Regions from separate parts of the Nocardia sp. CA-119907 genome, predicted to be linked through region 3. Evidence: riboswitches for the same ligand, from Rfam matches in the RefSeq annotation. Region 3 holds a riboswitch; each other region holds the start of a gene.
What was found. Region 3 has a riboswitch for S-adenosylmethionine ahead of ACQP2D_RS31440 (amino acid ABC transporter permease). Riboswitches for the same ligand answer to the same signal wherever they lie in the genome.
Positions count from the first base shown of each region.

Region 1: linked by a shared signal. The riboswitch ahead of ACQP2D_RS38470 (bifunctional o-acetylhomoserine/o-acetylserine sulfhydrylase) and the one ahead of ACQP2D_RS31440 (amino acid ABC transporter permease) in region 3 are both predicted to bind S-adenosylmethionine.
Region 2: linked by a shared signal. The riboswitch ahead of ACQP2D_RS03160 (rhodanese-like domain-containing protein) and the one ahead of ACQP2D_RS31440 (amino acid ABC transporter permease) in region 3 are both predicted to bind S-adenosylmethionine.
Region 4: linked by a shared signal. The riboswitch ahead of ACQP2D_RS02415 (aminotransferase class V-fold PLP-dependent enzyme) and the one ahead of ACQP2D_RS31440 (amino acid ABC transporter permease) in region 3 are both predicted to bind S-adenosylmethionine.

Region 1 is NZ_CP192091.1:8,502,131-8,509,769, forward strand. It holds gene ACQP2D_RS38455 (NADP-dependent isocitrate dehydrogenase) at 1-425, opposite strand, end outside; gene ACQP2D_RS38460 (MFS transporter) at 715-2,208, opposite strand; gene ACQP2D_RS38465 (TetR family transcriptional regulator) at 2,343-3,095, shown strand; SAM riboswitch class IV at 3,139-3,249, shown strand; gene ACQP2D_RS38470 (bifunctional o-acetylhomoserine/o-acetylserine sulfhydrylase) at 3,333-4,682, shown strand; gene metX (homoserine O-acetyltransferase MetX) at 4,679-5,833, shown strand; gene ACQP2D_RS38480 (hypothetical protein) at 5,966-6,385, opposite strand; gene ACQP2D_RS38485 (TetR/AcrR family transcriptional regulator) at 6,462-7,163, opposite strand; gene ACQP2D_RS38490 (oxygenase MpaB family protein) at 7,309-7,639, shown strand, end outside.
Region 2 is NZ_CP192091.1:664,405-672,043, reverse strand. It holds gene ACQP2D_RS03175 (DJ-1/PfpI family protein) at 1-475, opposite strand, end outside; gene ACQP2D_RS03170 (RpiB/LacA/LacB family sugar-phosphate isomerase) at 1,487-1,933, opposite strand; gene ACQP2D_RS03165 (O-succinylhomoserine sulfhydrylase) at 3,078-4,292, opposite strand; gene ACQP2D_RS03160 (rhodanese-like domain-containing protein) at 4,289-4,705, opposite strand; SAM riboswitch class IV at 4,720-4,836, opposite strand; gene ACQP2D_RS03155 (Rv0361 family membrane protein) at 4,900-5,355, opposite strand; gene ACQP2D_RS03150 (FAD-dependent oxidoreductase) at 5,719-7,107, shown strand; gene ACQP2D_RS03145 (amidohydrolase family protein) at 7,232-7,639, shown strand, end outside.
Region 3 is NZ_CP192091.1:7,040,650-7,048,288, forward strand. It holds gene ACQP2D_RS31425 (LppM family (lipo)protein) at 1-331, shown strand, start outside; gene ACQP2D_RS31430 (glycosyltransferase) at 549-1,715, shown strand; gene ACQP2D_RS31435 (hypothetical protein) at 1,887-2,600, opposite strand; SAM riboswitch class I at 2,928-3,021, shown strand; gene ACQP2D_RS31440 (amino acid ABC transporter permease) at 3,032-4,054, shown strand; gene ACQP2D_RS31445 (amino acid ABC transporter ATP-binding protein) at 4,051-4,854, shown strand; gene ACQP2D_RS31450 (ABC transporter substrate-binding protein) at 4,873-5,847, shown strand; gene ACQP2D_RS31455 (LLM class flavin-dependent oxidoreductase) at 5,854-7,005, shown strand; gene ACQP2D_RS31460 (ABC transporter substrate-binding protein) at 7,002-7,639, shown strand, end outside.
Region 4 is NZ_CP192091.1:523,593-531,231, forward strand. It holds gene ACQP2D_RS02395 (Pls/PosA family non-ribosomal peptide synthetase) at 1-2,608, opposite strand, end outside; gene ACQP2D_RS02400 (MarR family winged helix-turn-helix transcriptional regulator) at 2,773-3,195, opposite strand; gene ACQP2D_RS02405 (DHA2 family efflux MFS transporter permease subunit) at 3,277-4,707, shown strand; gene ACQP2D_RS02410 (LysE family translocator) at 4,768-5,403, opposite strand; SAM riboswitch class IV at 5,529-5,643, shown strand; gene ACQP2D_RS02415 (aminotransferase class V-fold PLP-dependent enzyme) at 5,690-7,012, shown strand; gene ACQP2D_RS02420 (flavin reductase family protein) at 7,093-7,560, opposite strand.

The DNA of each region.
Region 1 (7,639 bases), 1.5 Mb from region 3:
GTGGCGCGGTACTGGTCACCGAACGCGTGACGGCCGATGATGATCGGCTTGGTCCAACCGGGAACCAGACGCGGCACATTCGAGATGATGATCGGCGCGCGGAAAATGGTGCCGCCGAGAATATTGCGGATGGTGCCGTTGGGCGAGCGCCACATCTTCTTCAGGCCGAATTCCTCGACCCGGGCCTCATCGGGGGTGATGGTGGCACATTTGACACCGACGCCGTGCTCTTTGATGGCGTTCGCGGCGTCGATGGTGACCTGGTCGTCGGTCTTGTCCCGATACTCGATGCCGAGGTCGTAGTACTCCAGGTTCACATCGAGATACGGGTGGATCAGCTTGTCCTTGATGAACTGCCAGATGATCCGGGTCATCTCGTCGCCGTCGAGTTCTACGACGGTGCCTTCAACCTTGATCTTGGACATGGATCTTCGTGTCCTCCTAGGATGGTGCCCTCATTGCACGGCCAGGCGAACACGCTTGTGAGCGGACCCTAGCTGTTCCAACAGACAACGTATATGTCCCGCGTTGTCCGCGAGACATGTGGTGCAAACAAGACAAGCGTACTGCTGCCATTGACCTCACCGCGCGGGCAGCCCCCGATGTGAAGACGCTCGAAATAGTTACCGACAAGTAGGTCGGCAGTGACGTGCGCCACCGCGAAATAGCAATGTCCGGGTATCCCGAAGGACACCCGGACAAGCTATTTCATGATCAGACCGCGACCGGAATCCGCGCGTCCTCCTCGGATCCCTCGATCAGGTTTTCCGGCTTGTCCCGAATCATCAACGCGATCACCGGAATTGCGGCGAGGAAGAATCCGGCGCCGACATAGAACGCGACGTCGTAGCTGTGGATCGAGGCACGGGCCATCAGGTTGTCGACCATCGGGTTGTTCTGCGCGAAGGTCTTGGCCGTCTGCACCGAGATCGTGGTGAGCAGCGCGGTACCGACCGCACCGCCGACCTGCTGAGCCGCGTTCAGCAGCGCACTGGCCACACCCGAGTCCTCCTCCTCGACCTGATGCAGCGCGACGGTCTGCATGCCGACGAACAGCGGGCCCATGCCGAGCGCGATCAGCACCTGCGCGGGCAGCACGCTGGCCGCGTAGCTGTCGCCGAAGCTCAGCTGCGCCAGCCACACCAGCCCGAGGACACCGAGCACGGCGCCCGCCACCATCAGCGGACGCGGGCCGAGCTTCGGCAGCAGCGCGCTGGTGACACCGGCGGAGATCGCGATGCCCGCCGGGAACGGCAGGAAGGCGAAGCCGGCCTTCAGCGACGAGTAGCCGAGGGTGATCTGGAAGTAGTAGCTCAGGAACAGGAACATCGCGAACATGGCGATCGGGATCAGCAATGCGGCGAGGAACGCGCCGCCGCGGTTGATCTCACCCGGAATATGCAGCGGCAGCAGCGGATTCGTCGAGCGGCGCTCGATGACGACGAAGGCGATCAGCAATGCGACACCGACGACGAGCAATCCGAGGGTGCTCCCGGCCAGCCAGCCGTCCTCGGCGGCGCGGCTGAATCCGTACACGATGGCGATCAGACCGAGCGTCACGGTGACCGCACCCGGCACGTCATAGCCGCCGGTGCGCGGCGTCGGCACATCCCGCACCACGAACGCCAGCGCGCCGAGCAGCGCGAGCAGTGCGATCGGGGTGTTCACCAGCAGGCACCAGCGCCACGAGGCGTACTCGGTCAGCGCCCCACCCGCGATCAGGCCGAGCGCCGCACCACCCGCGGAGATTCCGGCGAACACGCCGAATGCGGTCGCGCGCTCCTTCGCCTCGGTGAAGGTCACCGAGAGCAATGACAGCGCCGCCGGTGCGAGCAACGCCGCGAACGCGCCCTGCAGCGCACGCCCGGCAAACAGCTCGGCGCCGTTCTGCGCCAGACCGGCCACCGCGGATGCCCCGGCGAAGCCGACGAGACCGACGATGAAGATTCGGCGCCGCCCCATATAGTCGGCCAGCCGTCCGCCGAGCAGCAGCAGACCGCCGAAGATCAGTGTGTAGGCGGTGAGCATCCACTGCCTGTTGCCGTCGCTGATGTCGAGGTCCTGCTGCGCGAAGGGCAGCGAGATGGTCACGATGGTGGCGTCGAGAACCACCATGAGCTGGGCCAATGCAATCACACCCAGCGCCAGCCAGCGCGTCGAGCTGGCCTGTCTTCCTGGAACTTCCACCACTGTCGCGGTCTCGCTCACTGTCTTCTCCTAGCCGTCCGAAGTCGTGCAGTCATCCTGTCATCGACGGACATTTGTCGTCAAGAGAAAAATGTCGCATCACGACATTTGACTGTTAAGGACACGAAATGTCCCGATTGCGATAGCATGGGGCCATGCTCGAGTCATCGACGCCGATCGGCGCGAGCGCCGCAGCCGACAACGCTGTGCGCGCCACAGCAAACCCAGGGCTCGGTTCGTCCGGCGCCGGCGCGAGCGTGGGATTGCGCGAACGCAAGAAGCAGCAGACCCGGCTGCGCATCATCGAGGTCGCGTTGGACCTTTGCGACGCACAGGGATTCGACGCGACGACGGTCGAGCAGATCGCGAACGGCGCGGACGTGTCACCGCGCACCATCAACCGGTACTTCGACAGCAAAGAGGACATCGTCCTCGGGCCGGTCAAGGACTTCGGCCTCGCCATCGCCGAATGCCTGCGCGGACTTCCGGTCACCGGCAATGAACTGCTATCGCTGCGCGAGGCATTCCTGCAAGTCGTCGATCACGCCGCGGAAAGCGTCGATGGCCCCATTTCGTTCCGGCGCTTCCAGCAGATGCAGCGGATCCTGCGCAGCAGTCCGACGGTCAGCGCGCAGAGCATGGAACTCGCCGACGATAAGAACGTCGCGATCGCCGAAGCGATCGCCGACCGACTCGACACCCAGCCCGACGCGCTGCCGGTGCGCCTGGTCGTCGGCGCCTGGCAGCTGATCGGTCATCTCAGCATGGAATGTTCGAACTCGATCTTCGACGAGGCCGACACCTCGGCCGCCGCTGCCGACGCCCGCAACGCGTTCACCACATCATTCGACGAGTTCATGCGGGTGTGCACCGGGCGCACCGACGTCGCCGCGGCGGAAAACCGGTAACGGATTTCAGCCGCCGACCGCACTCCGGTTACCATGTCGGTCAGGTCATGAGTGCCAGCGCGAAGCCCCGGCTTGCTGGACGGCAACCCTCCAGCTGCGGTGGGGTGCTCCGGGTGATGACCGGGCTCTCGAAAGCCGAGAGCAAGCGCGCACTTCAGGAGGTTCCCGCCATGTGTTGTTGTCCGTCACCCGCATTCCGTTGAAACCTGCTGGCGAACAACCCCTTTGGAGCAAGACATGAGTGACCCCAACGCGTCCGCGACCGATATCGATTCCGCCGGAATCGATCCGGCGCAGTGGTCCTTCGAGACCAAGCAGATCCACGCGGGCCAGACGCCCGACGAGATCACCGGCGCACGCGCACTCCCGATCTACCAGACCACCTCGTACGCCTTCCGTGATACCGATCACGCGGCCGCACTGTTCGGGCTGGCCGAGCCGGGCAATATCTACACCCGGATCATGAACCCGACCCAGGATGTGGTCGAGCAGCGCATCGCCGCCCTGGAGGGCGGTGTCGCCGCGCTGTTGCTGGCCTCCGGTCAGGCCGCGGAGACCTACGCGATCCTCAATCTCGCCGCCGCTGGCGATCACATCGTCTCCAGCCCGCACCTCTACGGCGGCACCTACAACCTGTTCCACTACTCGCTGCCCAAGCTCGGCATCGAGGTGTCCTTCGTCGAGGATCCGGACGATCTCGAGCAGTGGCGCGCGGCGATCCGGCCGAATACCAAGGCCTTCTACGGCGAGACCATCGCCAACCCGAGCAGTGCGATCTTCGATATCCGCGGCATTTCCGCGATCGCGCACGCGGCGGGCCTGCCGCTGATCGTCGACAATACGGTCGCGACCCCGTACCTGATCCAGCCGCTGGCCCACGGCGCGGACATCGTCGTGCATTCGGCGACCAAGTACCTGGGCGGGCACGGTTCGGCGGTGGCCGGCGTGATCGTCGACGGCGGCGCCTTCGACTGGACCGTGCGCGACGCGCAGGGCGAATCCCGCTTCCCCGGTTTCACCACCCCGGACCCGAGCTACCACGGCGCGGTCTTCGCCGATCTCGGCGCTCCGGCCTATGCACTCAAGGCGCGGGTGCAGCTGCTGCGCGACCTCGGCGCGGCGATATCGCCGTTCAACGCGTTCCTGATCAGTCAGGGCATCGAAACGCTGAGCCTGCGGCTGGAGCGCCACGTCGCCAACGCACAGGCGGTCGCCGAATTCCTGAGCACGCATCCGGCCGTGGAATCGGTGTTCTACGCGGGCCTGCCGTCCTCGCCGTGGCATCGACGCGCCGCCGAACTGGCACCGAAGGGCGCGGGCGCGATCGTCGCGTTCGAACTGCGCGGCGGCGTCGATGCGGGCAAGAAGTTCGTGGACGCGTTAGCCCTGCACAGCCATGTAGCTAACATCGGGGATGTGCGTTCTCTCGTAATCCACCCGGCGTCCACGACACACTCGCAGTTGACGCCCGCTGAGCAACTGGCCTCCGGCGTCACCCCGGGGCTGGTCCGACTCGCCGTGGGCATCGAGGGGATCGATGACATCCTGGCCGATCTGCGAGCCGGTTTCGCGGCGGCTACGACGTGACTGTGAGTGCCGACCCGAGTACCGTCCGTTCGTCCGCGGTGGCCCTGCCACCGCCGGACGGGCGGCTCGGCATCATCGCCATCGGGGATGTGCGGCTGGAGAACGGCGCGGTCATCCCGGACGTCCATCTGGCCGTGCAGCGCTGGGGCGAGCTCTCCCCCATGCTGGACAATGTGGTGCTGGTCGAGCACGCGCTGACCGGTGACTCGCACGTCGTCGGGGTGCCCGACGATATCCACCCGCTGCCCGGCTGGTGGGACGGCATGGTCGGGCCCGGTGCGCCGGTGGATACCGACGAATGGTGCGTCGTCGCGACGAATGTGCTCGGCGGCTGCAAGGGCAGCACCGGCCCGTCATCGCTGGCACCGGACGGAAAGCCCTGGGGCGCAAGGTTTCCGGAGATCTCCATCCGCGATCAGGTGACCGCGGAAGCGGCGCTGCTCGATCTGCTCGGCATCGAGCGCCTTGCCGCCGTGGTCGGCGGTTCGATGGGCGGCATGCGCGTGCTGGAGTGGATGGTCGGCGCTCCCGATCGGGTCGGTTCCGCACTGGTGCTGGCCGTCGGCGCACGCGCCACCGCCGACCAGATCGGCACGCAGACAACGCAAATCGCCGCCATCAAGGCCGATCCGGACTGGCAGGGCGGCGATTATCATGACACCGACCGCGCCCCCATGGCCGGTATGGGCATCGCCCGGCGCATCGCGCACCTGACCTACCGGACCGAGGGCGAACTCGATCACCGGTTCGAGAACCACGCGCAGGGCGATGAGGATCCGTGGCACGGCGGCCGCTACGCGGTGCAGAGCTATCTGGACCACCAGGCCCAAAAGCTCTGTAGCCGTTTCGATCCCGCTACCTACGTGCTGCTCTCCGAGGCGATGAACCGCCACGATATCGGCCGCGGCCGCGGCGGCGTATCGGCCGCCCTGGCCGCCACTCCGGTCCCGTGCGTGGTCGGCGGTGTCGATTCCGATCGCCTGTACCCATTGCGAACCCAGCAGGAGTTGGCCGACGGCCTCCCCGGCTGCGAAGGTCTGGAAATCGTCCATTCCCGCGACGGACACGACGGCTTCCTCACCGAAGCGGCAGCGGTCTCGAAACTCCTGACCGAAACCATGCGCCTGGCCCGAATCAGCCGCACCCGCTGAACTCTCGCCGCGATGTTCAGCGGTTCGGCATCGGTGCCGCCCCGCGACGCCGGTCTGTCCGCGATCGATTGGTCGGGCAACAGCGCCCCGGGCCAGACCGCTGGGCCCGGGTGCTATTCGGTCTTGGGTGGGTCAGCCGAAGCTGCCGGTGCTCGGCTTGCCGGTTACGTCGACGGTGATGATGTCGGTGGTGGAGGCGTAGTCGTGGTTGCCGGTTGGGCGGTCGAAGGCGCAGGCGCCGCGGACGTGTACCTGGCCGGTGGGGAGGTTGCCGTTGCCCAGGGAGGTCTGGACCATCTTGCCGTCCGGAACGGCGAAGGAGGTCGGGTTGTTGCCGCCGAAGATTTCGCCGGTGTCGGCGTTGTAGACCCAGCACACGCCACGGTCGTTCGGGTTGTGGAATTTCGCCGAGACGGTTCCCGTCAGCGCGAAGACCTCTTCCATCACCGGGGGCTCCAGCCCGCTGGCGGTGGCGGTGGCGCCCGAGCCGAACGCGATCGCCATGGCAGGAAGCGCGGTCAGCGCGAGTACGGGAAGTCGTCGATTGGTCATGATCGAGATCATGCCATTCCCATCGGCTCACCCATGTTTTCCGGGTTGGGAAACCTGATCTAGTTGGACCGCAACATTATTCAGCTCGCAGGGCGCCTGCGTCGGGCGCGCCGACGAGCAACTGCACGATGGAGTGGACGAAGCCTTCGAGTCGCTCGCGGGGATATTCCTCCGGTGCGCTGACCGCGAGTCTGCCGAGCATTTCCGCGACGCTCAACAGCGAGTTGGTGAGCAGTCCGGAATCCATTCCCGCCCAGCGCGAATCGACCGCCATGCCCATGCGGACCAGCGACTCGGCCTGATCGAAGACGCCGGTGCGCGAATCGACAAGTGCCGCACGGTATTCGTCGGGGGCAGTGCCGGGTCCGGCGAGGATCAGCCGCCAGCGCGTCGGATTCTCCAGTGCGACACCGACAAATGCCGCAACGGTCGCGGAAGCGACCGCGACGGGGTCCGCGCCGAGCAGATCGGTCGGCAGCGTCGCGGCCACCTGCTCCAGGCCGCGTTCGCGTTCGCGTTCCAAGAGCGCCGCAACGAGTTCGGCGCGCGTCTTGAACACGGTGTACAGCACCGGTTTTCCGACACCGGCCTCGTGCGCGACCGCCTCCATGCTCAGTTCGTGCAGTTCCATTCGGCTCAGCACCGTGTAGGCGGCGTCGAGCAGTTGGGCACGACGCTCGTCGGGCGGCAGGCGGGGCGCGTATCGCCGTCGCGGCCGGTCCGGTGCGGCCGGCTTCGGCGCGGAACGCGATTTGGTCACTGTCGGGTTCACCTCCATTCGCATCCATCCTGTCAGCACCGGCGGCGGATTCGGAATCCGTCCACAGATAAATGCTACGGGGCCGTTGCATTGCCCGACCGCAATTGCTACGGTTGCGTTGTATTCGCCGCTCAGGGAAGGCGAGCAGGCAAAGGAGCAGCAGATGGCCTTCGATCCGACCACACTTCGCCGGGACGACTACGGATTCTTCGGCCCGGATTCGCCCAGTTGGAAGGTCTGGACCGCACCGACCGCGGTAATCGGCTTCCAGCGCGCGGTGGTCCTCGAGCATTTCGACCCATTCCTGACCGCGGCCGTCGCCGACTCGCAGGGCATCTACACCGATCCGCGCAGCCGCCTCGACCACACCTTCGCCTACTTCCTGCTCGTCGCGATCGCCGACGGCCGCACCGCCATCCAGGCCGCGGAACACCTGATGCAGGTGCACGCGCCGATGACCGGCATCGAACCGATCAGCGGTCAGCGCTACAGCG
Region 2 (7,639 bases), 3.3 Mb from region 3:
TGATCACGTTATCGCCGGTCACAGCCGGTTCGGCGACATAGTGCGCGGCACCCGAATATCCGCTGTACCGAAGAACTTCCACCGCATTGCTGGTGTGTGCCCGGTCATCGAGCAGGCCCTCCTTGGCCAAGGCGAAGGTGGAGCCGCAGATCGCCGCGACGGGCACTCCCGCGTCGACGAACTCCCGCGCCTTGTGCGCGAAGGGCGCCAATTCGTCGCCGGTCATCCACAGATCGGCCCCCGGCAGGATCAGCATCGCACTGTCGGCGGGGGTGAGATCGGCGAGCGCCACATCCGGCACGATGCGCACTCCCGCCATTGTGGTGATCGGATCCCGCGTCGGCCCAACGGTCCGTACCCGAAACGTCCCGGGAGCGATCTGCCAGCGCGGATTGTTGATATGCGCGGTCGCGGCACCGACCTCCCAGTCGGCGAGCGTGTTGTAGACGGCCTGGTGAACTGTTCTCGTAGCCATGACAGCATGCTGTCATGTTTGACAGCATGCTGTCAATAATCCGCGCCGCATCGGCCAACCTCAGGCTCGGCGCGGGAACGGGCGGGCGCAGGCGCGACGCGGGCTCAGGCGCGCTCAGGCGCAGGCACGGCGCGGGTGCGGGCATAAGCGCGGCGGGGCTCAGGCACGGGCTCAGGCTCGGCGCGGGAACGGGCGCAGGCTTGGCGCGGGAACGGGCGCAGGCACGGCGCGGGAACGGGCGCAGGCACGGCGCGGCGAGGGCTCAGGCGCAGGCGCAGGCGGGGAGGCTCGGACTCGGGCTTGAGCGCGGGCTCAGGCTCGGCTCGGCTCGGGCACGGGCACAGGCTCGGATTCGGGCTTGGCGCCGGCGCGGGCACAGGCTCGGGCTCAGATTCAGGGTCGGCGCGGGCTCAGGCTCGCTCGGGTTCAGGCGCGGGCTCGGGCTCGCTCGCGGGCTCAGGCTCGCTCGGGTTCAGGCGCGGGCTCAGGCTCGCTCGCGGGCTCAGGCGCGGGCACAGGCACAGGCTCGGATTCAGGCTTGGCGCCAGCGCGGGCTGGGCTCAGATTCAGGGGCGGCGCGGGCTCAGGCTCGCTCGGGTTCAGGCGCGGGCTCGGGCTTGAGCGCGGGCTCAGGCGCGGGCACAGGCACGGGCACGGGCACGGGCACGGGCACAGGCTCGGATTCAGGCTTGGCGCCAGCGCGGGCTGGGCTCAGATTCAGGGTCGGCGCGGGCTCAAGCTCGCTCGGATTCAGGCACAGGCACAGGCTCGGATTCAGGCTCGGCGCAGGCTCGGGCTCTGGCTCGCTCGTGTTCAGGCGCGGGCTCAGGCTCGGCTCGGGCACGGGCACGGGCTCAGGCTCGGATTCAGGCTCGGCGCGGGCTCGGGCTCAGGCTCAGATTCAGAGTCGGCACGGGCTCAGGCTCAGGCTCAGGCTCAGGCTCAGGCTCAGGCTCAGGCTCAGGCTCAGGACGGATCGTTGGTGCGGCGGTGTAGGCGGGCCAGGACCGATCAGTGACCGCGTTCGATTTTCGACAGATGAGCGATATTGGCGCGGTCATCCGGATCCGTGCTCGGCTCGCCGCCGAACCAGGCGTCCAGAATCTCCGTCAGGACCGCGGTGGAGGTCGAACGCAGGCTCAACGCAAGCACATTCGCGTCATTCCACTTCCGCGCACCGGCTGCCGTCACGGCGTCACCACACAGCGCGGCCCGGATCCCCGCGACCTTATTGGCGGCGATCGACGCACCCGTCCCGGTCCAACAGCACACGATCGCCTGCTCGGCCCGCCCCTCGATCACATCCCGCGCCGCCGCCGCACTGGCCCAAGCCCAGTCGTTCCGCTCGGTATCCGATAGCGCGCCGTGCACCAGGGTCTCGAACCCCCGCCTGCCCAGTTCAACCACGAGCTGCTCGGCCACCCCCACCCGCTCGTCCGCCGCAACCGAAATTCGCATACCCCAAGCGTAATGAGACAGACCTCCGCATAACGACGTAAAGCCCGGCGACCGGCGAACATCCTCACCGGACCGCGGCGCTCATCGCCGACAGCCACACTTTTCGGCACGACATCCGACGCCGCCCCGGCGGCACAACGAGCCAACAGCCATTCGCCCACACGAACGAGACCCGATCCCCCTCAACCCTGGCCCGCCGGCACAACGAGCCGAGAGCGATTCACCCACACGAACCAGACCCAGGCCCGCTCATCACCAACAGCCACACCTACGCCAAACACCCCACCCCGACCCAACGGCACAACGAACCAACAACCATCCACCCACACGAACCAGACCCAGGCCCGCTCATCACCAACAGCCACACCTACGCCAAACACCCCACCCCGACCCAACGGCACAACGAACCAACAACCATCCACCCACACGAACCAGACCCAGGCCCGCTCATCACCAACAGCCACACCTACGCCAAACACCCCACCCCGACCCAACGGCACAACGAACCAACAACCATCCACCCACACGAACCAGACCCAGGCCCGCTCATCACCAACAGCCACACCTACGCCAAACACCCCACCCCGACCCAACGGCACAACGAACCAACAACCATCCACCCACACGAACCAGACCCAGGCCCGCTCATCACCAACAGCCACACCTACGCCAAACACCCCACCCCGACCCAACGGCACAACGAACCAACAACCATCCACCCACACGAACCAGACCCAGGCCCGCTCATCACCAACAGCCACACCTACGCCAAACACCCCACCCCGACCCAACGGCACAACGAACCAACAACCATCCACCCACACGAACCAGACCCAAGACCCCTCAACTCTGGCCCGGCGGCACAACCAGCCGACAGCGATTCACCCGCGCGAACGAGACCCAGGCCCGCTCATCGCCAATAGCCACGGCTACGCCAAAACACCCCACGCTGCCCCGGCGGCACAACAAGCCGACTGCCATTAATCCGCACGAACCGGCAAAACACCCCACCCTCGCCCGGCAGCACAACGAGCCAACAGCCAGTCACCGGCACGTTTGAGTCCGAACGCGACTGAGTCCGACGCGACTGAGTCCGAACGCGACGCGGGCGCACGATGCCATCGCGTCGCGTTCGTCGGATGTACTAGCTCAGCGCGTGGTCCAAATCGCCCAGCAGATCCTCGACATCCTCCAGCCCCACCGAGATGCGCACGACGCCGTCGGACAGGCCGATGGTGGCGCGGCCCTCGGGGCCCATGGCGCGGTGGGTGGTGGTGGCGGGGTGGGTGATCAGGGTCTTGGAGTCACCGAGGTTGTTGGAGATATCGACGATGCGCAACCGGTTGAGCACCTCGAAGGCCCGCTTCTTCGCCTCGTGCTCCGGCGCGTTCAGCTCGAAGGTGACGACCGTGCCGCCGCCGCTCATCTGACTGGTCGCCAGCTCGTGTTGCGGATGTGATTCCAGATACGGATAGCGCACCCATGAGACGGACTTATTGCCCTCGAGGAAGCGGGCGATGCGCAGCGCGGATTCGGTCGAATGCCGCACCCGCAGCGGCATGGTCTCCAACCCCTTGAGCAGGGTCCACGCATTGAACGGGCTCAGCGCCGGACCGGTATGGCGCATAAGGGTCTTCACCGGACCGTCGATGTAATCCCGGGGGCCGAGGATCGCGCCGCCGAGCACCCGGCCCTGGCCGTCGATGTGCTTGGTGCCGGAATACACCAGCACATCCGCGCCGAGCTCGAAACCACGCTGCAGGAGCGGGGTGGCAAAGACGTTGTCCAGCACCACCTTCGCGCCCGCGGCATGGGCGAGTTCGGTCACCCGGCGCACATCAACCAGCGTCTGCATCGGGTTGGCCGGCGTCTCGAAGAACACGGCCTGGGTCGGCACCGACAGCGCCTGCTCCCACTGGTCCAGATCATCGCCGTCGACGAAGACGGTCTCCACACCCCAGCGCGGCAGGATCTCGTTGCACACCACGAAGCACGAGCCGAAGAGGCTGCGCGCGGCCACGAGTCGATCGCCCGCACCCAGCAGCGCGCCGAGCGCGGTGAATACCGCCGACATACCGCTCGCGGTCGCGAAACCGGCCTCGGCGCCGTCGATCAGGCGCAGTCGCTCCTCGAACATGGCCACCGTCGGGTTGCCGTAGCGGGAGTAGACGAAGTGTTCGATATCGCCGGTGAATGCGGCCTCGGCCGCCTCGGCGCTCTCGTAGACGAAACCGGAGGACAGGTACAGCGCCTCGGCGGTCTCCTCGAATCCGGAGCGGCGCAGGCCGCCGCGGACGCCGAGCGTCGCGGGGCCGACCCCCTCGGGCAGCGGTTTGTCGAACGCACCACCGGTGATCATGACTGCCGCCACGGCAGACCGAGTGCGCGCCAGCCGGAGCCGCCGCGGTGACCGAACTCGTCGATCGGGCCCTCGAAGCCCTCGAGCACGTTGTACGACGGTTCGATCCCGACACCGGTCGCGGCGACCGCGGCACCGATGGAACGCTGCCCGGAGCGACAGAGAAAGACCACGGGCGCCGCCGGGTCGCGACCCTCCAGTGCCGAGGTCAGCTGTGCGACGAACTCACCGTTGCGGGCGCCACTGCTGTCGACCCATTCGATCAGCACCGTCGGCCGATCGATCGAGCTCGTATCGGGGACGCCGACAAAGCGCCATTCGGCCTCGGTGCGCACATCGACCAACACGGCCTCGGGATTGTCGCGCAACAACTCCCACGCCTGCTGTGGGGTGATGTCACCGGCATATGTCATGCGATCCTCCTGTGAATCCACGCTTGCCGCACCTGGGTTTCGGTGCGCGGCCAGGTCGTCACCCGGAGCACCCCACCGCGGAGGAGGGTTGCCGACCAGCTAGCCGGGGCTTGACGCTGGTTCTCATGACCTGCGTCCGAGATTGCCTGGGCAGGGGCCGCCATGTCAAACCCAGGTCAGCGCCGCGCCGGTAATCAGTTGCAGACGATCCAGCGGTCGCTGGAGCGAATCAAATTCCACGTCGCCGGCGTCTCCCGGCCGTCGACCGCGATGGTCACGTTCGCCTTCGCCCTATCGCCGTCGACCATGGCATTGTCAATGTTGGTGACCTTGATCGACTTTCCGGCCGCGGCGCCACCGAACTGGGCGGCCAGCGGCGACTTGCTCTCGTCGAATCCTTGGCAGGCCACCGCGGGCGGCGGTGTGCTGTCGGTGGTGCCTCTGGCCTCCGCGTAGCGATGCACCGCGGCCGCGATCTTGTCCGAATCTGTGACATTTTTCTCAGCGGGCGAGAGCACGGCGCCCAGCACGATGGCGACCAGGACGACGGCCGCGAATACCGCCGCCGCGATGAACGGCGCCATCGTGCGGCGATCGGTCTGGTCGACCTCGATCACCGGTTCGTCGTCGGTGCCCTGCTGCTCTGTCATGGGTCGATCATCCCTGGTGGGCAGCGGTATCCGACAGGCGCCCCCGGACCGCGCTCGACCTCGCACCGCGGGCGGCGCGGCAATGATCTGATAGCCACCCGGACAGTGGGTACTCCGATAAGTGAGCCTGGATGGCAACCATCCGGTTCACGCACCGCCCGCAGGGTGCGCCATGCGCCACCGATAGAATCGCGAGACTGCGGCCTGCTGTCATAGCCATATGTCAGCTCACCGACGTAGCGACTGTGCAGCCGCGAGCCGCCTGTCCGCATCGTCAGGTGCAACCAAAGAAGGTGCGCCAAGTTAGCCTAAGCTAAGACTGACGCCATTAATTGTTTCGACCATAAGGGTGCGCGTAAGAAGATGACCGAACACAGTGCAGCGACTCGCCCGCTTCGCATAGCGATCGTGGGCGCAGGACCGGCCGGTATCTACGCCGCCGACGCGTTGATGAAGTCCGATGCCGATGTGAGCATCGACCTGTACGAGCGCATGCCGGCGCCGTTCGGTCTGATTCGCTACGGCGTCGCGCCCGACCACCCGCGCATCAAGGGCATCATCACCGCCCTGCACAAGGTGCTCGACAAGCCGCAGGTCCGCCTGCTCGGCAATATCGACTACGGCACCGACATCACCCTCGACGATCTGCGCACGTTCTATGACGCGGTGATCTTCTCCACCGGCGCCAACGCCGACCGCGCGCTGGACATCCCCGGCATCGGCCTGGACGGCAGCTACGGCGCCGCGGACTTCGTGTCCTGGTACGACGGACATCCGGATGTGCCGCGCACCTGGCCGCTGGAGGCCGAGAAGGTCGCCGTGCTCGGTGTCGGCAATGTCGCACTCGATGTCGCGCGTGTGCTCGCCAAGACCGGTGACGAACTGCTGCCGACCGAAATCCCGCCGAACGTCTACAACGGCCTGAAGGCGAACAAGGCGGTCGAGGTGCACGTCTTTGGCCGCCGCGGTCCTGCCCAAGCCAAGTTCACTCCGCTCGAGCTGCGCGAACTCGACCACTCCCCGACCATCGAGGTCATCGTCGATCCCGAGGACATCGACTACGACGAGGGCTCCGAGGCCGCGCGCCGGCACTCCAAGCAGGTCGACATGATCGCGAACACCCTCGAGCAGTGGGCCATCCGCGATGTCGGCAACCGCCCGCACAAGCTGTTCCTGCACTTCTTCGAATCCCCGGCGGAGATCATCGGTGAGGACGGCAAGGTCGTCGGCCTGCGCACCGAGCGCACCCAGCTCGACGGCACCGGCAATGTCAAGGGCACCGGCGTCTTCAAGGACTGGGACGTCCAGGCCATCTATCGCGCGGTCGGCTACCTGTCGCAGAACCTCACCAATCTGCCGTTCGACGACCAGGCCGGCGTGGTCCCGAACGAGGCCGGACGCGTCATCGCCGACGAGGACGCCGACGGTGCGCAGCGCTACCTGCCCGCCACCTACGTCACCGGCTGGATCAAGCGCGGTCCGGTCGGTCTCATCGGCCACACCAAGGGCGATGCCAACGAGACCGTGGCCTGCCTGCTCGACGACAGCGTGAATTTCACTCCGGCCGAGAAGCCGGAACTGGACGCCGTCACCGAATTCCTCGAGGGCAAGGGCATCCCGTTCACCACCTGGCAGGGCTGGTACCGCCTCGACGCGCACGAGCGCGCCCTCGGTGAGCCGGAGGGTCGCGAGCGCGTCAAGGTCGTCGAGCGCGAGGACATGCTGCGCGCCAGCGAACCGCACAAGGTCTAGTGCCGGTGCCACAGGGGGTGAGCGTCACCTCCTGTGGCACTCGACAATCCGACACGGCCGCGGCAGCGCAAAATCTGTCGGGTCCGCCGCAGCGGAAAATCCTTCACTGAGGCATTCTGTACAAGTGTTCGATGCCCATCTCCACATCTTCGACCCGCGGTTCCCGCTGGCCGAGAACGAGGGCTACCTGCCCGACCCGTTCACCATCGCCGATTACCGAAAGCGTATGTCGCTCTTCGATGTCGGCGGCGGGGCCGTGGTCAGCGGATCCTTCCAAGGCACCGATCAGACCTACCTGAAGGCGGCGCTCGCGGAACTGGGCGAGGGCTGGGTCGGCGTCACCGCATTGGACCCCGATGCCACCGATGCCGAGATCATCGAACTCGACCGCATCGGTGTGCGGGCACTGCGCTTCAACGTCAAGCGCGCGGCCGCGGATATCACCGCGATGACCCTGCTGGCGCTGCGGGCGCACGATCTGGTCGGCTGGCATGTCGAGGTCTATATCGACGGCACCATGCTCACCTCACTG
Region 3 (7,639 bases):
GAAATCCGTTCCGCCGCACGGCTCGGACGTGCAGTTCACGGTGGCCTTCCCGGCCCGCGTCGCCAAAACCAATGGCAACCGCGAGGACGACTCCACCGTCTCCTGGAAACTGCCGGCCGGCGATGTCTCCACGCTGCGCGCCGAAGTCAGCTACGCCGATCCGAATACCCGCTCCTTCGCGGGCTGGGCCGGCATCGTCGGCGGCATCACCCTCGCCGTCGCGGCGATTGTCGCCGCCATCGCCTACATGAACCGAAACCCCGCACCTCCCGGCGCCCCCGAATTCAGTTTCTCCATGAGCAGCCTCTGGCGTTCGCTCGTACGCCGCTGAATTCCCACCTCGCACCCCAATTGTTTCGATGCGGAACGCCGACACCCGTCGATGCCGAGCGCCACGGCGGCACGATTGTGACCGTGACGAGCGCACACGGGGCGAGATTCATGACGCCGCCGGACGCGTGGATCGCGTCGATACGAAACGCGAGTACGTGGCGCGCGCATAATCGGCCCGACGACGGCGTCATTCGACGCGCCGGGGAGGCGATGCCGTGACGGAAGCGAAGACGCTGCGGCAGGGCTTGGCGGTCGCGACGCCGTATGGTGCGGCAATCGCGCTGATCGGTTGTGGGATCGCGCTGTTCAATCGGGTGACGGTGCGCACGCTGCCGATTGTGCCGACGCCGGTTCTCGAACCCGTGACGATCTGTATTCCGGCGCGCGACGAGGCGCGGCGGCTGCCCGAGCTGATCGATGATCTGCGGGGTCAGGTGGGGGTGCCACGGCTGCGGGTGCTGATTCTCGACGACGCGTCCAGCGACGGGACCGAAGCGGCGGCCGCGGAGGCGATCGCGGGTGATCGGCGATTCACGGTGATTCGATCCGAGGCCGAACCCGCACCGGGGTGGACCGGGAAGGCCGCGGCCTGTGCCCGGCTGGCCGAGCGGGCGGATGCGGCGGTGCTGATCTTCCTCGATGCCGATGTGCGGGTGGCCCCGCGCGCGATCGCCGCGGCGGTCGCCGAATTGCGGCGGAGTCGGGCCGCATTGTTATCGCCCTGGCCGTATCAGGTTGCCGAATCGGTTGCCGAAGCGCTGGTACAGCCGCTGCTGTGCTGGTCGTGGGCGGCGAGCCTGCCGATCGGGATCGCCAATCGGAGCCGCAGACCATCGACAGCGGTCGCCTGCGGCCAATTCCTCGTTTTCGATGCCACCGCCTATTTCGCCATCGGCGGTCACGCGGCGGTGGCCGCCAGCCCCACCGAGGATCTGGATATCGCTCGCGCCCTGCGCCGTTCCGGTCGCCGCACCGCGGTGGTCACGGCGGGTCGCGCCGCGCGCACCCGCATGTACCGGGACGCGACCGAACTCGAGGCGGGCTATACCCGCTGGCTGTGGTCGGCCTACGGCGGCACGACCGCCGGCGGCGCGGCCGTGGGAGCCATTGCGGCACTGGCCTATTGGATACCGCCGCTGGCCGCCGTCGCCGGTCGCGGCCGGCTGCGGGCCACCGGTCTCCTCGGCTACACCGCCGCGGTCACCAGTCGCCTACTCGCCCGCTCATTGGAAAGCGGCGCCCTTACCCGCGCCGATATCCTTGCCGCCCTGGCACACCCGGTCTCCATCGCCGCCTATCTCCGCCTGTGGTCCCGCTCGCGCCGAGCCCATCGCGCGAACACCCTGACCTGGAAATCCCGCCACCTCGACACCACCCACTGATCAAGATCAGGCCGAATCCATGGCGGTAATGCCCGACAGAGACCCCGCCATCAGTTCCACCGGATCCTGATCAACCCCGGAACCAGGCAGCCGCATGCCCGAAATCAGCTGACGCCACATCCGGGCCAGGGTCCAGCGGCGCGGCCTGGCGACCTCGGATGTTCGCCGGGCTCAGCGCACCGAGGTGATGCCGACGGTCGGCAGGAAGAAGCAGGGCTTGCCGGCGTTGTCGACGGTGCCGAACACCGCGGCCAGGACGGTGCCGGAACCGGTGTCGACGGGGACGGCGCGGATGCCGCCGGTGGGGAATGTGGCGAAGAAGTTCTCGAAGGCGCGTTCGGCGAGTGGTCGTATTTCGGCGGGGATTTCGGCGGGCACCATGGTTCGGACGACGTCGGAGAGCGGGCCCATGGCGGTGACGCCGCTGCGGCCATTGGCCAGATTCAGCCAGGCGACGTTCATGCCGGAGACGTTCGTGCTGTCGGTGGCTACGCCGTAGGGCATGAAGGTGAACAGGGTTTGGCCCGTCTTGACCGCGGAAAGGTCCAGTCCAGGAATGGCCACGGTGGTCTTGGGCCACGGCCCCGGGACAGCACCCGCGACGGCGGGGACCAGGCCGAGGGAGTTGCCGCTGGAGCAGAACGCCGCGGCCGCCGGGTACAGGAACGGGTCGATGCCCACAGCGCGCAGCGCCTCGACAGTGGCTTGGTAAGCACCGAACGCATCTCCGGGTGCGGCTTGGACGGACGGCGGGGTCGCCGCCGGGATTGCGGGTCCGGGTATCGGCGCCGGTACCGCGGCGGCGAGGCCGGGGGCGGCCAGCGTCAGCGCAGCCGCACCGGTCGCGATGGCGGTAAGCGTGGTCAGACGGCGCAGCAGGGTCACGTGAACCTCCTCATCGTCGGGCACGAATGAGGTCAGAGAGTACTCCAGCAAACCAACAGAACCGGGCTGATTTCGACCGGCAACGCCGTCGCGTCGCGCAACCCACCCGACCGTCACGATGGCACGCGGGGTACCCCCTCCAGGCGAAATACGCCGGAGGGACTACACCCGAAGCCTCGCGATCCACCGCACGACCCGGTCGATAATCCCTGTTCACAACCGTTCGGACAAGATCTGCGCTCACGCTGATTCGTACCCTTGTGCCGGACTTCGCCTGCTTCGCATGATATTTCGGCTAGACCGACCGACCCGTGCTCGGCGTCGGACACACCATCCAGAGCGACCGAGAGACCTGGCTCGTCGACGTCGCAGCAACCCCCCGGTCACCGGGTGCGGGTGCTTCCGCCGGGAACGATGGAGGAACCGAAATCATGAGCGCGTCCGTCGCATCCGATGCCCTCTCGGATGTTCCGATACCGGGTGCCCACACACCCGATGCCACGGCATCGGGTGCACCCGGCACTGCCGTAACCACCACCGGCGCACCGCCGATCGCCAGGACCTGGCATCCGTGGCGCTGGGTGATCAGCGCCGTCGCGCTGGTACTGCTCGCGCAGTTCGTCCATGGACTGGTCACCAATCCGGGCTGGGATTGGTCGACCTTCGCCAAGTACTTCACCGCGAAGTCGGTGCTATCGGCGCTGAAGGTCACCCTGGAGCTGACCCTGTGGGGTACGGCACTCGGATTCCTGATCGGCACCGCACTGGCAATCGCCCGGTTGTCGAATAATCCGGTGCTGCGGGTGATCTCGTGGGTCTATATCTGGGCGTTCCGCTCGATTCCGCTGATCGTGCAACTGCTGTTCTGGTTCAACATCGCCTACCTCTACAAAACGCTGTCGCTCGGCATCCCGTTCGGTCCTGGATTTCTCACCTTCGAGGTGAACGGGGTGATCAGCGGGTTCACCGCGGCGGTCATCGGCCTCGCATTGCATCAGGCCGCGTATTCGGCCGAGATCATCCGGGCCGGCTTCATCTCCGTCGATCCCGGACAGCTGGAAGCCGCCGCCGCGCTCGGGATTCCGCGGCTGCGACAGTTCCGCACCGTCATCGTCCCGCAGGCGATGCGCTCGATCCTGCCGAATGCGACCAATGAGGTGATCAGCCTGTTCAAGGGCACCTCGATCGTCTCGGTAATGGCGATCGCGGAACTCTTCTACCAGGTCCAGGTGATCTACGGACGCAATGGCCGGGTGGTGCCGCTGCTCATGGTCGCGACGGTCTGGTACATCGTGCTGACCACGATTCTCTCGGTGGCGCAGTACTACATCGAACGGCACTACGCCAAGGGCGCGCACCGCACACCGCCACCGACTCCGATCCAGCAGGTGTGGCACAAGCTGCGTGAAATCGCCGAAAGCGGTTCCGCCGCACCGCGCGGAGCCACCCGATGAGCGCGCCGGTCACCGAGACGATCGACACCAGCGTCGACCGGGCCGCCGCGGTAGCGGTTCGCGGCGTACGAAAGTCCTACGGCACCACCGAAGTTCTGCGCGGCATCGATCTGACGGTTCGGGCGGGTGAGGTGGTCACCGTGATCGGCCCGTCCGGCTCCGGCAAGTCGACGCTGCTGCGGGTGATCAACCATCTGGAGTCGCTGGACGCGGGCACCGTGCACATCGACGGCGAGCTGATCGGATATCGACTGCGCCGCAATAGGTTGCACGCGCTGTCGGATCGCGAGGTGCGCAAACAGCGTTCGCATATCGGCTTCGTCTTCCAGCAGTTCAACCTGTTCCCGCATCTGACGGTGCTCGACAATGTCACGCTCGCACCGATTTCCGCACAGGGCCGCCCGCGCCGGGAAGTCGAGCGCGAGGCCGAGCAACTGCTGGACCGTGTCGGCATCGGCGAACTGGCCGACGCCTATCCGCGTCGGCTGTCCGGCGGACAGCAGCAGCGGGTGGCCATTGCCCGGGCGTTGGCGCTGCGACCGCCGGTGATCCTGTTCGACGAACCGACCTCGGCACTGGATCCGGAACTCGTCGGCGAAGTCCTCGACGTGATCCGCGATCTCGCCGACGGCGGCACCGCGCTGGTGATCGTCACCCACGAAATCGGTTTCGCCCGTGAGGTGGCCGACACCGTCGTCTTCCTCGACGGCGGCGTGATCGTCGAACAGGGCCCGCCCGCCGCCGTACTCGATAACCCCCAGCACCCGCGCACCCGCGCATTTCTGTCCCGAGTCCGCTGAGCGCGGTGCGCGCTCCCGATGAACAGGTATTCAATGAAGCTCTCCGCCCTGGTCGGCCTGGCCGCCACGGTCGCGTTGCTGGCCACCGGCTGCGGCACCGACCCCGATGCGGAAAACTCCGCGCAGCCCGCCGGTTCGATCACCTTCGACCTGTCCCCCGGCCAGTCCGGCCGGATCCACGCGCCCAAGGTCGATGCCATCGCCGCCGAACTGCCGCAGGCCATTCGCGACCGCGGCACGCTGGTGGTCACCGGATCGGGCGGCGCGGCACCCCCGCTGCGGTTCTACGCCACCGACGATAAGACCATCGTCGGGTCCGAGGTCGATTTCGCCGCACTGATCGCCGACATTCTCGGTCTGAAACTCGTTGCGCAGGTGGCCGATTGGTCGCAGAACTTCGTGCGAGTCGACTCCGGCGAAGCGGATGTGTTCATCTCCAACGTCACCGTGACCGAGGAGCGCAAGGAGAAATACGACTTCGCCACCTACCGCAATGACACCGTCGCACTGGAGATCCCCAAGCAGAGCACGCTCGACTACAGGGATCGCAAGAGCCTGGCGGGTAGGCGGATCGGCGTCGGCAGCGGCACCAATCAGGAGCAGCTGCTGGTCAAGTGGAACGAGCAGAACGTCGCCGAGGGCCTGCCCGCGATCGATATCGCCTACTTCCAGCAGGTCACCGACTACTACCTGGCGCTGGCCTCGCAGCGCCTCGACGGCTACATCGGCCCCAATCCGTCCGCGATCTACCACAGCACCACCGCGAACCAGACCAAGATCGTCGCGACCTTCTCCGGCGCCGGTGACACGCTGCAAGGCGAAATCGGTGTGCTCACCAAGAAGGACAACGGTCTGATCGGCGCCATCAACAAGGCCATCGACAACGCCATCCAGACCGGCACCTACCAGCAGGTCATCGACCGGTGGGGGCTGAAGACCGAGACCGTGCCGAGCTCGCGGATCAATCCGCCCGGCCTACCGAAGAAGTCGTGATCGCAGATGAAATTCCTGCTGTTCACCCTCGTTACCCGGGTGCCCGACCCGAGCACCGGACGGCTGCCTGGGACCAGGGAGCGACTCACCAATGTCATCGACCAGGCTCGTCTCGCCGAGGAACTCGGCTACGACGGGTTCGCCGTCGGTGAGCGGCACGAGGATCCGTTCCTCTCGGCCGCGCCGCCGGTGCTCCTGTCCCATATCGCGGCGGTCACCTCCCGGCTCAGCCTGTTCACCGCGGTCACCACGCTGAGTCTGCTGGATCCGGTGCGCGCGTTCGAGGACTACTCGACTCTGGACAACCTCTCCGGCGGCCGCCTCGAACTGATCATCGGCAAGGGCAACGGTGCGGCACAGGCGAAGCTGTACCACGTCACCACCGAGGACCAGTGGGATCGCAATCGCGAAGGCTACGAACTGTTTCGGGCGCTATGGGACAGCGACAGCGTGACCTGGTCGGGTCGGTTCCGTCCGGAATTGGTCGAGGCCAAGGCCCTGCCGCGGCCGTGGCAGCCGCGCATCCGGATCTGGCACGGCAGCGCGACCAGCCGCGATTCGGTGGAACTCGCCGCGCGCCACGGTGACCCACTGTTCTCGGCCAATGTCACCAATCCGATCGAACCGTATGCCGAACTGGTGCGCCACTATCGGGAGCGCTGGGAGTACTACGGGCACGACCCGGCCGACGCCCTGGTCGGCGCGGGTACCGCCGGATTCCACGTGGCACGCACGTCCCAGCAGGCCCTCGATGTGTACCGCCCGATCTTCGAGGCGCGGCTGGCGCTGGCGCGCAAGCTCGGCCTGCCGATCGTCTTCGAGACCCTCGACGATTTCGTCGCACGCAGTTCGGCATTGGTCGGCAGTCCCGAGCAGGTGATCGACAAGGTGGGCCGCCAGCACGAGGCCTTCGGGCACGAGGTGATCCATCTGTCCGCCGAGCGCGACGGCCGCACCGAGGCCGAACATCGCGACAGTCTCGAACTCTTCCAGGCCGAGGTCGCGCCCGAACTGCGCCGCCGCATTCCGAGTAGGCCGCTGGCCAGCAACCGTGACGCCGCCGCAAACGGCCATGGTGCCGGGCGTCCCGGCACCGAATACGACATCGATTCCCGCGGCGAACTCGTCCGCACCGAAACATCTGGAGTACCACAGTGATCCGTCCCCGCCATCGCATCGCGGCCGTGGCCGCCGCCGTCACCGCGGCCGCGAGTCTGGCCGCCTGCGGCAGTGATTCGGCCTCGGGCGGCGCTGACGCGGGCCCGCCGAAGCCGGGCGGGACCTTGCGTTATGGCCTCTCCCAGGCGCCGACCTGCTCGGATCCGGCACAGGCCGGCACCAACCAGACGCTCTACGTGACCCGTCAGATCGTGGATTCGCTGACCGACCAGGATCCCAAGACCGGTGAGATCAAGCCCTGGCTGGCCAAGAGCTGGGAGATCTCACCCGACGCCAAGCTATTCACCTTCCACCTGGCCGACGGCATCACCTTCAGCGATGGCACACCGCTCACCGCGGATTCGGTGCGGAACACCTTCGATTCGGTGATCAAGCTAGGCGCGGCGAAAACACCGCTCGGCTCCAGCTATCTCACCAACTATGTCGGCACGACCGCGGTCGACAAGCTGACGGCCCGGGTCGAGTTCAGCAAGCCCAATGCCCAGTTCCTGCAGGCGTCCTCGACGGCTCAACTCGGCATTCAAGGCGATGCCACCACGGCCAAGCCTGCCGATCAGCGTTGCCTGGGCGACAATATCGGCAGCGGCCCGTTCACCTATGCGTCCTGGCGACA
Region 4 (7,639 bases), 3.2 Mb from region 3:
CCCTGGCGGGGGTGTTGTCCGGCCAACGGTGCGGTGCCTTGCCGACCTTGCTCGCTGGCGAGCCGGCCCACTCCTGTTCGGCCTTGACCTTGCCCGCCACCGAGGAGCCCGGTGCGATCTCGGCGTTCTTGCCGATCCTGCTGCCGGGCAGCAGGATCGATCGCGCGCCGATCACGGCGCCGGGGCCGATGGTGATCGGCCCGATGTGCACGACATCGCCATCGATCCAGTAACCCGAGAGGTCGACCTCCGGTTCCACACTGCAGCCGTCGCCGAGTTCGAGCATGCCGGTGACCGGCGGCAGGGTGTGCAGATCGATACCGGTGCCGATCTTCGCGCCGAGTGTCCGCGCGAACGGCACCATCCACGGTGCGCCGGAGAGGCTTTCGGCGCCGCTGGCCTCGGACAGCCGGACCGCGGCCCACAGCCGCAGATGTACCGAGCCGCCGCGTGGATAGCTGCCCGGCGCGACGCCGCGCAACAGCACCCGCGCACCCGTCGCGCATATCGCCATGCGCCCCGGCGGGGAGATGAACAGCAGGAAGGCGGCCAGCGTCCACCACCACGACAGATGCGGCAGCCACGGCAGTGAGCCGGACCAGCCCGCGATATTCCCGACAATGGCCAGCCAGGTGAGCCACTGCATGCCGGTGAGGGTGCTCAGCGGGACGGTGGCGAGTACCTGTGTCCACTGCGCGCTGCGGGGGGTGGGGCGGACGATGCGGGGTTCGACCGCCTCCGATGGTGCGGTCTCGTCCAGTAGTTCGGCGAGTGCGCCGAGGCGGGGATGGTCGTACAGGTCAGCGACGGCGATGCTCGGATAGCGTTCGCGCAGGGCGGTGACCAGTTGGGCGGCCGCGAGCGAGCCGCCGCCGAGGTCGAAGAAGTCGCTGTCGGGGCCGGTGACCTCGGCGCCGAGAATCGAATCCCACAGTCCGGCGATCCATTGCTCGGTTTCGGTGAGGTCGGCGCGCGGGGCGTCGGTGTCATTGGGCAGCGGCCACGGCAGGGCGTTGCGGTCGACCTTGCCCGACGTGCGGGTCGGCAGGTCGGGGACGATGGCGAGCCGGGGGACCAGTGGGGCCGGGAGTTGTTGAGCGAGTTGGGCTCTGGCCGCGGACAGGTCGAAATCCGGTGCGGTACCGGTGAGATAGCCGACCAGGATCTTATTGCCCGCCTTGGTGGAGCGGATGGCGGCGGCGGCCCCGGTGACGCCGGGCAGATGTTGCAGTGCGTTATCGATCTCGCCGAGTTCGATGCGGCGGCCGCCGAGTTTGATCTGATCGTCGGCGCGGCCGAGGAAGACCAGACCCTCGCTGTCGTTGCGGACCAGATCGCCGCTGCGATAGGCCCGGTCCCAGCCGAGTGACGGCAGCGGAGCGTACTTTTCGGCATCCTTGGCCGGGTCGAGATAGCGGGCGAGACCGACGCCGCCGATCACGAGTTCACCGGTTTCGCCTTCGCCCACCGGGTTGCCGTCGGCATCGATGACGGTCAGATCCCAGCCGTCGAGCGGGAGTCCGATCCGGACCGGGAAGCCGCCGTCGAGCAGGGCCGCACAGGCGACCACCGTTGCTTCGGTGGGGCCGTAGGTGTTCCACACCTCACGGTCGGAATCGGTACGGCCTGCGCCCGGCCCGGCGTGATCCGCTTCCTCATCCGGGTCAGTCGCTCGCGCCGCGGACCGTCCGGCGAGGCGTTCGGCGAGTTCGGGCGGTACCGCCTCGCCGCCGAAGATCAACAGGCGGACCGGGTCGAGTGCCTCGGCGGGCCAGGTAGCGGCCAATGTGGGCACCGTAGAGACGATGCTGATCTCGCGGCGGACCAGCCAGGGGCCGAGATCCGCGCCGGTGCGGACCAGGGCGCGCGGCGCGGGCACCAGGCAGGCGCCATTGCGCCAGGCCAGCCACATCTCCTCGCAGGAGGCGTCGAAGGCGACCGAAAGTCCGGCCAGGACCCGATCGCCGGGGCCGATCGGGTCGTCCTGGAGGAACAGGCGCGCTTCCGCGTCGACGAATGCCGCGGCATTGCGGTGGGAGACCGCGACGCCCTTCGGGGTTCCGGTGGATCCGGAGGTGAAGATGATCCAGGCGTCGTCGTCGGTGGTGGGTCGAACGGTCGATTCGGCTGCGGTCGTTTCCGGGCGCCGATCGGTCCGTTCGACGGCCGCGACCGTCGGTTCGATGCCCTCGACCGTCGCGATGGCGGTAACTCGGGCTTCGCCGAAGACCAGTCGGGCGCGCTCCTCCGGATCGTCGGCGTCCACCGGGACGTAGGCGGCACCGGCATAGAGAATGGCCAGGATCGTGACGTAGAGCTCATGCGAACCGGACGGCATGCGGACGCCGACGCGGTCGCCCGGTCGCACGCCCGCCGCGATCAGATCGACGACACCGGCGTCGATCTCGGACAGCAACTCGGTATAGCTGAGTACCACGCGGCCGTCATCGATCGCGGGTGCCTCGGGGTGGGCCTGTGCGGTGCTGTTCAGAACGTCGACAAGGGTCCTGGCCTGCGGCGCGAGTGCGGCGCGGAGCAAGGGGTGTGGCGTCGGGAGCCCGGTCGCCTGGTCCTTGCCCGCCGCGGTGTCGACCTGCGGCTGCAGCATTACGTCCTGCCCACCTCTCATAGACCTGCCCAGCGCTTTCCCCGTTGTTGTTTCACAGGATGGTTACCAATGGGCAAACGCCACGGTGACCAACTGTCTACGGTACCTGCGGTATCGGCATGTTGTCGTCGACCGAACCGGGTGGTCGGTTGGCAGTGGCGGGCTCAGATGTCTTCGCCGAGCGCCTTCAGTGCCAGGCGGTGCAGGGTGCGCCGCTCCTCGTCGTCGAGGCGGTACAGCACCCGCTCGGCGGCCTGCTCGATGAGTTCATCGGTCTTGCGGCGCTCGGCCCGTCCGGCTCGGGTGATGGAAAGCCGGTACTTGCGCCGGTCCGTCGAATCGCGGGTGCGGACCACGAACCCGGCGTCTTCCAGGCCGTCGATCAGCCGCACCACCTCGCTGCGATCGATGCCGAGCGCGGTGGAGACCTGCTGCTGGGACAGGTCGTCGAACTCCTCCAGGCAGACCAGCACCCAATGTTCGCGCAGGGACGTGCCCATTTCGGCATGTACGGCCTTGTGCAGCTTGCCGAGCGCGTAGGTCGGGAAGCGGAGCAGGCCGCGGGGGTGGATGTGGTCGGCGGGCATTCGATAATTGTATCTATTGTTGATGTTATCGATTGTTGATAGCCTCCACAATCTAGGTTGTCTACAAATAGCGGAGGATCCATGTCGGATACTCGAACGGCCGTCGCCGCCACCGCGCCCGCACTCGCACTCGAACCGATTCCGGCCCGGGTATGGCGGGTCGCCGGTGTGGTGGTCTTCGGCGCCGTGATGAGCATGTTGGATACGTCACTGGTCAATATCGGCCTGAACACCATCGCCACGGATCTCGGTGCGGCACTGGACAGTGCGCAGTGGATCGCGAGCGGATATCTGCTGGCACTGGCCGTGACGCTGCCGCTGTGCGGTTGGCTCGGACGCCGGTTCGGGATGGATCGGGTCTGGTTGAGCGCGCTGGCCGCGTTCACCGTCACCTCGGGGTTGTGCGCACTCGCGCCGAATATCGGTTGGCTCATCGGGTTGCGGATCGCGCAGGGGTTGGCCGCGGGTTTGCTGGTGCCCGCGGGGCAGACGCTGATCGGTCAGGTCGCCGGTCCGCAGCGGCTGGGCCGGGTGATGAGCGTGGTCGGGATCGCGGTGGTCGCCGCACCCGCGATCGGGCCGACGGTCGGCGGCGTCATGCTGGCGAACCTGGACTGGGAGTGGTTGTTCCTGATCAATATCCCGTTCGGGCTGGTGGCGTTCGTACTCGCGCGCCGGGTATTGCCGCGGGCGGCGACGGCGGATACCCAGGGCCGATTCGACACCACCGGATTCGCGTTGATCGGCGTCGGTCTGTCGGCATTGGTCTACGGGCTCGGTGAATTCGGTAGTCGCGGTAGCATTTCCGCGCCCACGGTATGGGTTTCGGTGCTGGTCGGTGCGCTGGCACTCGGACTGTTCGTGGCGCGGTCGGTACGTGGGCACGGTGCGAATCTGCTCGACGTCGGACTGTTCCGGCATCCGGTGTTCGCGACGGCGAATGTGGCGAACTTCTTCGCCGGTGCCTCGATGTTCGGGTCGATGCTGGTGCTGCCGTTGTACTTTCAGGTCCTGCACCGCGATGGTCTGATAGCGACCGGATTGCTGCTGATGTCGTTCGGGCTCGGCGGCATTATCGCGATGCCGATCGGCGGCCGGTTGACCGATCGGTACGGCGGTGGTGTTGTCGCGGTGGTCGGCAGTGCGGTCACGGTCGCCGTCACGGTGCCGTTCGCGCTCGGCGATGCCTCGATGAATCCTGTTGTGATACAGGCGCTTTTGCTGATTCGCGGCATGGCGACCGGGTTGACCGGGATGCCCATCGTCGCCGCGGCCTATGCCGCGGTGCGGCCCCAGCAGATGCCCGATGCGGCATCGTTCGTCAATATTCTGCAGCGGGTCGGCGGGTCGATCGGAGCGGCATTGCTGGCGGTGGTGCTGTATCGCGCAGCCGCCGCCGGATTGCCGGTGGATGCCGGGTTCCGGCAGGCGTTCTGGTGGCTCACCGCCGCCGCGGTGGTTTCGCTGATCGCGTCGGTGCTGCTGTGGCGCAAGGAGATTCAGCCGAACTAGCGACGCCGTGCGCCTTGTCGACGGCTACCCGAGGTGGCCATCGACAAGGCGCGCAATGGATTACGCGGCCGACGCGGCGGTGCCGATCCCGAGTGCCGCGAGGATGGCCGCGCTGATCTGCTCGAGCCGATCGCGAACCCGGGGGCGGCGCAGCATGGCCACCGCCCGGGAGGCCAGCAGGGCGAGCAGGATCATCTCCACGGCCGCGATGCTGCATTCGATGGCGCCGAGCGCGAGGGTGTTCGCGAAGGTGACATCGGTGAGGAATTGCGGCAGCACCGCCAGGTAGAACAGCCCGACCTTCGGGTTGAACATGCACGACACCAGCCCCGCGGCGAATGCCGAGCGAACTGAGGTCGCCGCGTCCGTGCCCGGCTGACCGGACACCTGCGCGGTGTCGGTCCCGCGCTCCTTGCGGTGCTCGACCAACGCCCGAACTCCCAAGTACACCAAGTAGATTCCGCCGATGACCTTGAGCATCCGGTAGGCGGTCGCGGACTGTTCCAGCAGTGCGGCGACCCCGGCCGCGACCACCACCGCCCAGACGATGCCGCCCAGTGCCGAACCGATTGCCGCGGCGATGCCAGGTCGTGCGTCCACGATCGAGAATCGCAGCACCAGGAACGAGTCCGGACCGGGCGTGATCGACAGCAGAACGCACAGACCGATAAAGCTGAGCAGCAGGGAAAGCGTCACCACTCGATGAGATCGCAGATCGTCCGGCTTTGCAAGGTTATTTATTTGAGTGCATGGATATGCATTGAAGGGGCGACGAAAACGGCGGTTGACACAGCGGTGCGGCATCTGCCAATCTCGGTTCAGGTCATGAGTACCAGCGTCAAGCCCCGGCTAGCTGGTCGGCAACCCTCCTCCGCGGTGGGGTGCTCCGGGTGATCGACCGGGCCGCAGCCCGACCGGGTGCGGCAAGCGCGGACTCGGATAATCACCTGATTACGGGTCCCATAGCCGATGGGATTTTGTGATGGCTGCTGTTGTTGACCAGACCTGTTCCGCCTTCGCCCGGGTCTCCGGTGACGACCTCCGGGTGCCGCTGGTCCAGGGCGGGACGACCACCTACGCCAACTTCGACTACGCCGCGAGCGCACCGGCACTGGCGCAGGTCACCGACCGGGTGCAGCAACTGCTGCCGTACTACGCGAGTGTGCACCGCGGCGCGGGTTACGCCTCGCGGATCTCCACCGAGTGCTACGAAGCCGCCCGCGGTTCGGTCACGCGTTTCCTCGATGCCGCCGACGACCAGGTGGTGGTATTCACCCGCAACACCACCGATTCGCTCAACCTGCTCGCCGCCTGCGTCCCCGGCGACACCGTGGTGCTGGATATCGAGCATCACGCGAACTTCCTGGCGTGGACCCGGCACGGCCGCCGCGTCGTGCGGGCCGCGGCGACCGTCGAGGAGACCATCCGTCAGCTCATCGCCGAATTGTGCAGTAGGCCAGCCGCATTGCTCGCGGTCACCGGCGCCTCCAATGTGACCGGTGAGGTCCTGCCCCTGGAGCGCCTGGCCACTATCGCCCACCAGTGCGGAGCCCGCATCCTGGTCGATGCCGCGCAACTGGCACCGCATCGTCGAATCAGCCTGCGCGACACCGGTATCGACTACCTCGCCTTTTCCGGTCACAAGCTCTACGCGCCGTTCGGCGCGGGAGTGCTCGTCGGACGCCAGGATTGGCTCGATGCCGCCGAACCGTATCTGGCGGGCGGCGGCGCGGTCCGCGAGGTCGGCGTCACCCGCACGGAGTGGGCATCCGCTCCACAGCGTCATGAGGCCGGTTCCCCGAATGTCCTCGGTGCGGCCGCGCTCGCCGCCGCATGTGACGCGCTCTGTGCGATCGATTCCGAATCCCTCGCCACTCACGAACATCTGCTCGCCGATCGGCTGCGCACCGGCCTGTCCGCCATTCCGGGCGTCAACCTGCTGCGCATCTGGGACGACAGTCCGGACATCGTCGGCATTGTCGCCTTCACCCTGGATGGTTTCGTCCCCGGCCAGGTCGCGGCCTACCTCTCCGCCGAGCACGGCATCGGCATTCGCGACGGCCGCTTCTGCGCCCATCCCTTGCTCGCGCGCCTCGGCCTCGATGGCGCTCTGCGCGCCAGCATCGGCCTCGGCACCAGCTCCGCCGATGTGGACCGCCTGATCGATGCCATCGCCACCCTCGTTGCCAAGGGCGCGAGCTGGAACTACGCCTGCACCGATGGGCAGTGGAATCCGACCCCCGAGACCCGCCCCTTCACCAGCACCCATGCCACGGACGGCGCCGCGCCCTGCGTGATCGGCTAACGCCGCCGACTTCGTTCCGAGAACTTCACCGCGCAGGGAACGATCGAACGCTATTGCTGCCCAGCAGAATTCGACCGAGCTCAGTCCTCGAGCGAGGTCGGGCGGTAGTAGCGGCCGCGGTAGTAGAGCAGTGGCGCGGCGGCGGGCTGTTCCTCGGTGCTGTCGCGCACCCGGGTGACCAGGCCGACGACGAAGGTGTGGTCACCGATCGGGATCAGCTGCTGAATGGTGGCCCGGATCCAGATGGGGGTGCCGTGCAGTACCGGTTCGCCGGTGTCCAGGGTGGTCCATAGCGAGCGATCGGTGAAGCGTTGATCGGCGGTGCGGGCGAAGCGTTGGGCCAGATCGTGCTGATGTTCGCCGAGGAAATGGATGACCACGGACTCGGCCGCCCGCAGCGCGGTCAGGCTCGACGAGGTGTGGGCGATATTGAAGGAGACCAGCGGGGGCTCCAGGGACAGCGATGCGAATGAGGTGGCGGTAAAGCCGACCGGACCGTTTTCCGAGCCGAGGGTGACCACGGTGACGCCCGCGGGATAGTGCCGCATGGAAGCGCGGTACTGCTCGGCGGTGATGCCGCTCAGATCATCGGGAATCTGGATGTCCGTGGCAGGCGGTTGAGCATCA